Linked DNA regions of Marinagarivorans cellulosilyticus. The protein of the gene in region 1 interacts with the protein of each later gene in a pairwise test. Links are inferred from orthologs where the notes say so. Each region holds a gene or a part of one and is shown in the gene's direction. Other genes may lie near its edges. The genes, in order: rlmKL and typA.

Region 1 (3,253 bases):
CTTTGTAGACAGGCTAGGGAAACCCTATATTTGCCTATCTTTGGGGGCATTCTCTATCGTAGATAGAGCGGTAATTTCAGTACCAGGTTTTTCACATCAAGGTTAAAGATCTGTTTGCAATATTGCTCCTTCGGGGTGGCCTAACACGCCCAGATGACATCAATATTACAAACCAGCCGCTGCGTTAGCGGATAACCAGTAAAGCAAATTTTCTTATAACAAGGAACAACTATTTTTTTCTAATGCCCCCTTTTTTAAGCGGCTAAGGTTATAAGAAAAGTGAAAGCTTTGTCGTACATTTTGTGCAGTTAAAGTTCCATTTTTAAGACTATTTTTTAATTAGAGAGTGTTATGCAATTTTTTGTTACCTGCCCTAAGGGCTTTGAAGACCTGTTATTAGAAGAGATGCAAAGCTTAGGTGCTGAGGATTGTAGACAAACGATTGCAGGCGTTGCTTGTGACGGTGAGTTGGACTTTGCCTATAAAGCGGTATTGAACTCGCGTTTGGCCAACCGTGTTTTGTGGAGTGTTAAAAAAGCGTTGGTAGAGACGGCCGACGACCTTTACGCAGCTGCCAAGGCGGTGGAATGGAAGTCTATTTGTCGGCCCGATGCCAGTTTTGCTGTAGATTTTAGTGGCTCAAACCGCGCAATTAATAACACACAGTTTGGTGCGTTAAGGGTTAAAGACGCTGTTGTTGATTATTGGCGTGAAGCGGGCTTTGAGCGCCCGAATGTGGATAAGCAATCTCCAGATGTACGGATTAATGTGCGCTTAAATCGCGGTGAGGTGACTATCGCGCTTGATTTTGCCGGTGGCAGTTTACATCAGCGGGGTTATCGCCAAGAGCAAGGTGCCGCGCCATTAAAAGAAAACCTAGCTGCCGCTATTTTGTTGCGTATGGGCTGGCCCGCGGTGGCTGCTAATGGTGGTAGTTTAATCGACCCAATGTGCGGATCTGGAACTTTTTTAACCGAGGCTGCATTAATGGCGCTCGATGTGCCACCTGGTGTTTACCGAGAGCATTGGGCCTTTGGGCATTTAAGTGTTCATCAGCCCGCACTCTGGGAGCGGCAATATTCGGTAGCAAAAGGGCAGCTTGCTAAGGCTGCTGATACAGCGTTGCCGCCTATTTTTGGCTTTGATATGCATCCACCTGTGCTTCGCGCAGCCAATAACAATATTCAGCGCGCCGGTTTGCAGGGGAAGGTTATTGTGGGGCACAACACCTTGGCACAATTGCGATGCGATAATGGTTGGCCTGCGGGCATTATCGTTACAAACCCACCTTATGGTGAACGTTTAGGTGAGGTCGAGGCGCTTAAAGGGACGTATTTACAAATGGCGCAAGTGGCTAAAGAGTACTTTGCCGGTTGGACCCTGGGCGTGTTTACTGGTAACCCCGAGCTTGCGCAGCATATGCGAATGCGCGCAAGCAAGAAAAACAAGTTGTTTAATGGTGCGATTGCTTGCGAATTGCAGCAATTTAAAATATTAGCGGCATCAGAAGCGACCTTAAGGAAGGGGGAGGCAACGGAAGAGCGGCCGATTAATTTATCGCTAACTGATGGCGCACAAATGGTCGCTAACCGGCTGCGCAAAAATGTTAAAGCTTTAAAGCCTTGGTTAAAGAAAACAGGTAATGAGTGTTACCGCGTTTACGATGCTGACATGCCTGAATATTCTGCAGCAATTGATATCTATGCAGGAGAAGTGCATTTGCAAGAATACGCGGCGCCAAAAACAATTAAACCCGCGGCTGCAAAAGCGCGATTTAACGAAATACATGCTGCTGTATGCCAAGTGTTTGAAAAAGCGCCAGACGAAATAGCCACTAAAACCCGAGAGCGAAACAAAGGCGAAAAACAATACGAAAAATTTGCCTTGGCAGATAACCCTGATATTAAGGTGATGGAGGGGCATGCAGCTTTTTGGGTTAATTTACATAAATATATTGATACTGGCTTATTTTTAGATCACCGGCCATTGCGCTTAAAAATTGCTAGCGAAGTGCTTGGTAAATCATTTTTAAACCTGTTTTGCTATACCGCTACCGCAAGTGTTCATGCCGCGTTAGGCGGCGCTAAAAAAACTGTTAGCGTAGATATGAGCAAAACTTATTTAGCTTGGGCCAAGCGCAATTTTGATCTCAACCATATTGGAGAAGAGAATCACCTGCTGGTGCAGTCGGATGTCAGTAAATATTTGGCGGGTTGTCGTGAAGGCTTTGATGTCATTATGTTAGATCCACCTAGTTTTTCTAATTCAAAACGAATGGATGATGTGCTTGATATTCAACGAGATCATGTCGCACTCATTAAGCGCTGCATGGATGTATTATTGCCAACGGGCACGTTGTACTTTTCCAATAACTTAAGAACATTTAAGCTTGATGCCGATGAGTTGGTACGTTTTAACATTGAAGATATTACCGCTCAAAGTATTGATGTGGATTTTTCTAGAAATACAAAAATACATCAATGTTTTGCGATAACGCATAAACGGTAAAGTTGATTCTAGCGGGTAGATTTTTAGGTGGATACATGAAAGCGTTTGATGTTAAAGGGGCCTTTAAGCCTGCGGGCGACCAACCTAAAGCGATTGAGGCTTTAGTTGATGGTATTGAGGCGGGGCTGGCACACCAGACATTGCTGGGGGTAACTGGGTCGGGTAAAACTTTTACTATTGCAAATGTTATCCAAAAGCTGCAGCGCCCAACCATGGTTATGGCGCACAACAAAACCTTGGCGGCTCAGCTCTATAGTGAGTTTAAAGAGTTCTTCCCGAATAACGCGGTTGAATACTTTGTTTCTTATTATGATTATTATCAGCCAGAAGCTTACGTCCCTAGCTCTGATACTTTTATCGAAAAAGATGCTTCGGTTAACGAGCACATAGAGCAAATGCGTTTGAGTGCTACCAAAGCCTTGATGGAGCGAAAGGATGCCATTGTTGTCGCGACAGTATCAGCTATTTATGGCCTAGGGGACCCTGAAGCCTATTTAAAAATGGTGATTCATTTGGTCTGCGGCGATGAAATGGATCAGCGTGCATTGCTGGCGAGACTGGCCGAGCTGCAATATACCCGCAATGATATTGATTTTCATCGAGCGACTTACCGTGTGCGCGGCGATATTATCGATGTATTCCCTGCTGATAGTGAAGATTTAGCGCTGCGAATTGAGTTGTTTGATGATTGCGTCGAGTCAATCATGTTATTTGATCCGCTAACAGGGCAAGTGCAGCACAAAGT
Region 2 (3,231 bases), 3.6 Mb from region 1 along the record:
ATTTTTCATTTGTGGCTTAAGGTAAATGCTACCGTAATAATTGAGCTCTGCCTTGATGGGCATGCGTATTTCTGTGTACCGAATTGCCTCCATTGTTTCTGGAGGCGTTGTCGTTGAGTCTGGATCGTTGATAGTGACTTCGGATGAGTAGTTGCCGCCTAAGTCTTCAGTTTGCCGCTCTACACCGAAGCCGAATCTCGCTTCTACAGCTAACCATGGCAGAGCTTCATAACCGAATGCCCCCTCTAAAGAAGACAGATTAAAATTAGTGTCCCCGGTTGATTTGTCAGACACTTTCCAGAAACTGCCGGCTGCGCCGGCGTAAAACTTTCGTTCATCTGCAGCGTTAGCGCCCATGGCCAGAGAGGTAGAAAGGGCGATCAGCAATAGCTTTTTCATGACTTTGGTGTCTCCAAGGGTTAGCGCTTCTGCGCTGTTCGTTATTGTAGGTTCCCACGCCAGACTCTGGCCTAGTAATAGCTCAAGTATTCGGTGAATTTACGAGATTGTCAAACATACCTTAAGAGAGATGCGACAAAGGTCGGATGGTGGCTATCGCCGGCGCGGATAGATAGCTATAATGCGCGCCGGAAAAACGCTCTAGATCCTTCCTTTTATTTCATATAAGAGCAAGCATAGCTGCTCTTACCGAAAGTCAGTCCTTTTTTTACACTCCTTGAGGTGTTCTGTGATAGATAATTTGCGCAATGTTGCCATCATTGCCCACGTAGACCATGGCAAAACCACGCTAGTAGACAAATTGCTCCAGCAGTCTGGCACCCTCGACCGTAAGGATCAAGGTGCTGAGCGCGTTATGGATTCTAACGACCAAGAAAAAGAGCGCGGCATTACCATTTTGGCTAAAAATACAGCTATTCAATGGAATGATTACCGCATTAACATCGTGGATACCCCTGGTCACGCCGACTTTGGTGGTGAAGTGGAGCGCGTACTGTCGATGGTTGACAGCGTATGTTTGTTGGTTGATGCCGTCGATGGGCCAATGCCGCAAACACGTTTTGTTACATCAAAAGCCTTCGAACAAGGTTTGCGTCCTATTGTTGTTATCAACAAAATTGACCGCCCAGGTGCGCGGCCTGATTGGGTTATGGATCAGATCTTTGATTTGTTTGATGCTCTTGGTGCCACCGAGGAGCAGTTAGACTTCCCTGTAGTTTATACCTCGGCGCTGAATGGTATTGCTGGTTTAGACCCAGAAGAAATGTCCGAAGACATGACGCCTTTGTATCAAATGATTGTTGATCAGTGCCCGGCACCTAAAGTAGACCCTGAAGCCCCCTTCCAAATGCAGGTTTCTGCCCTAGCTTACGATAGCTATGTAGGTGTTATTGGTGTGGGCCGCATTACCCGCGGTACGCTTAAGCCTAACCAGCAGGTGATTGTGAAATCCGCTGATGGCAGAGAGCGCAAAGGCAAGGTACTAAACGTAAAAGGTTACTTGGGTTTAGATCAGGTTGAAACTCAGCTTGCGCAGGCTGGTGACATCGTATGTATCAACGGCATCGATGGCTTAAGCATTTCAGACACCCTGTGTGACCCAGAAAACGTAGAAGCATTGCCAGCACTGAGTGTTGATGAGCCAACCGTTAGTATGACGTTTATCGTGAATGACTCACCTTTTGCGGGTAAAGAAGGTAAGTTCGTTACTACGCGAAATATTAAAGACCGTCTGGATCAAGAGTTAATCCACAATGTAGCATTGCGCGTTAAGCCTGGTGATACGCCCGATAAGTTTATTGTTTCTGGCCGTGGTGAGCTTCACTTGTCTGTACTCATTGAAACCATGCGCCGTGAAGGTTTCGAGATGGGGGTTTCCCGTCCAGAAGTTGTTCAGAAGGACGTTGATGGCGAAATTCATGAGCCCTTTGAGCAAGTTGTTATTGATGTGGAAGAGCAGCATCAGGGCTCTATTATGGAAGAAATTGGCTTGCGTAAAGGTGAGCTGACCAATATGGAGCCTGATGGCAAAGGGCGTGTACGCCTTGAGTTTATTATTCCTTCGCGTGGTTTGATCGGCTTCCGTGGTGCGTTTTTAACCATGACATCTGGCTCGGGCATTATGACAAGTATCTTTGACCACTACGGTCCCGTGAAAATGGGTGATGTTGTGAGTCGCCAAAACGGCGTGCTTGTCAGTATGGTCAAAGGGAAAACAGCAGCTTATTCGTTGTTTAACCTACAAAGCCGGGGCCGCTTATTTTTGGGGCATGCGATTGATGTCTATGAAGGTCAAATCATTGGTATTCACTCGCGTGATAACGACTTGGCAGTTAACCCCATTAAGGGTAAGCAGTTAACGAACGTACGTGCATCGGGTACTGATGAAGCCTTGACGCTAGTGCCGCCTATTAAGCACACATTAGAGCAAGCTTTAGAGTTTATCGAGGATGACGAGTTGGTTGAAGTAACACCGGTAAGCATTCGCTTGCGCAAAAAGCTATTAACCGAAAATGAGCGTAAACGCGCAAAGTAATTGGTTTGAATATTTGAAGAAAAGGCTGCTTTTGCGGCCTTTTTTTTGGCTTGAGTTTTTGTTAGTCGCAACCATATTGGCTTGCGGTATGAAGTGTTTAGCCTGAAATGGTTCGGGCTAAAAAATAGGTGAGGTTATTGATCATGATGCGGATTGCGCTTTTTTTGGGGACCAACTTAGCGGTTATTTTGGTGGCGAGTTTAACGCTGAATTTATTAGGGGTTGGACGCTATCTCGATCAAAGTGGCGGGTTAGACCTTCAGGCCCTTTTGGCTTTCTGTGCTGTATTTGGTTTTTCTGGTGCGCTAATTTCTCTTTTGCTATCGAAGTGGATGGCGAAAATGAGTACTCGAACAGTCATCATCAAGCAACCGCGCAATGCTGAAGAGGCCTGGTTGCTTGAAACGGTTCGACAGATGTCGGAAAAAGCGGGCATTGGCATGCCGGAGGTAGGCATCTTTCCCTCTCAGCAATCGAATGCTTTTGCGACGGGTTGGAATAAAAATGCTGCTTTGGTAGCGGTGAGTCGTGGTTTGCTCGACCGCTTTACGCGTGATGAGGTGCAAGCGGTGATGGGGCACGAGATTGGTCATGTTGCGAATGGCGATATGGTCACGCTAGCGCTGATTCAAGGTGTGGTGAATACATTTGTCATGTTCTTTGCGCGTATTATTGGTCATGTTGTAGATCGCGCCATTAGCAGAGATAACAACGGTCACGGTATTGGGTTTTATATC

Evidence for each region.
Region 2: the proteins of rlmKL (region 1) and typA interact in binary tests that used the Escherichia coli proteins (3 or more experiments, as listed by UniProt). The link is inferred for Marinagarivorans cellulosilyticus from one-to-one orthologs.

The regions. Positions count from the first base shown.
Region 1 is NZ_AP023086.1:3,966,643-3,969,895, reverse strand. Bases 1-2,929 are described here. They hold rlmKL (bifunctional 23S rRNA (guanine(2069)-N(7))-methyltransferase RlmK/23S rRNA (guanine(2445)-N(2))-methyltransferase RlmL), read left to right. Parts: upstream 1-351; coding sequence 352-2,508; downstream 2,509-2,929. Other genes in these bases: uvrB (excinuclease ABC subunit UvrB), read left to right, coding at 2,544-2,929. In the rest of the region: more of uvrB, read left to right, coding at 2,930-3,253. UniProt on the Escherichia coli protein: Specifically methylates the guanine in position 2445 (m2G2445) and the guanine in position 2069 (m7G2069) of 23S rRNA. Methylation occurs before assembly of 23S rRNA into 50S subunits.
Region 2 is NZ_AP023086.1:373,069-376,299, forward strand. What follows is about bases 185-3,091. They hold typA (translational GTPase TypA), read left to right. Parts: upstream 185-688; coding sequence 689-2,494; downstream 2,495-3,091. Other genes in these bases: MARGE09_RS01335 (outer membrane beta-barrel protein), read right to left, coding at 185-399; htpX (protease HtpX), read left to right, coding at 2,638-3,091. Also shown: more of MARGE09_RS01335, read right to left, coding at 1-184; more of htpX, read left to right, coding at 3,092-3,231. UniProt on the Escherichia coli protein: A 50S ribosomal subunit assembly protein with GTPase and nucleotide-independent chaperone activity, required for 50S subunit assembly at low temperatures, may also play a role in translation.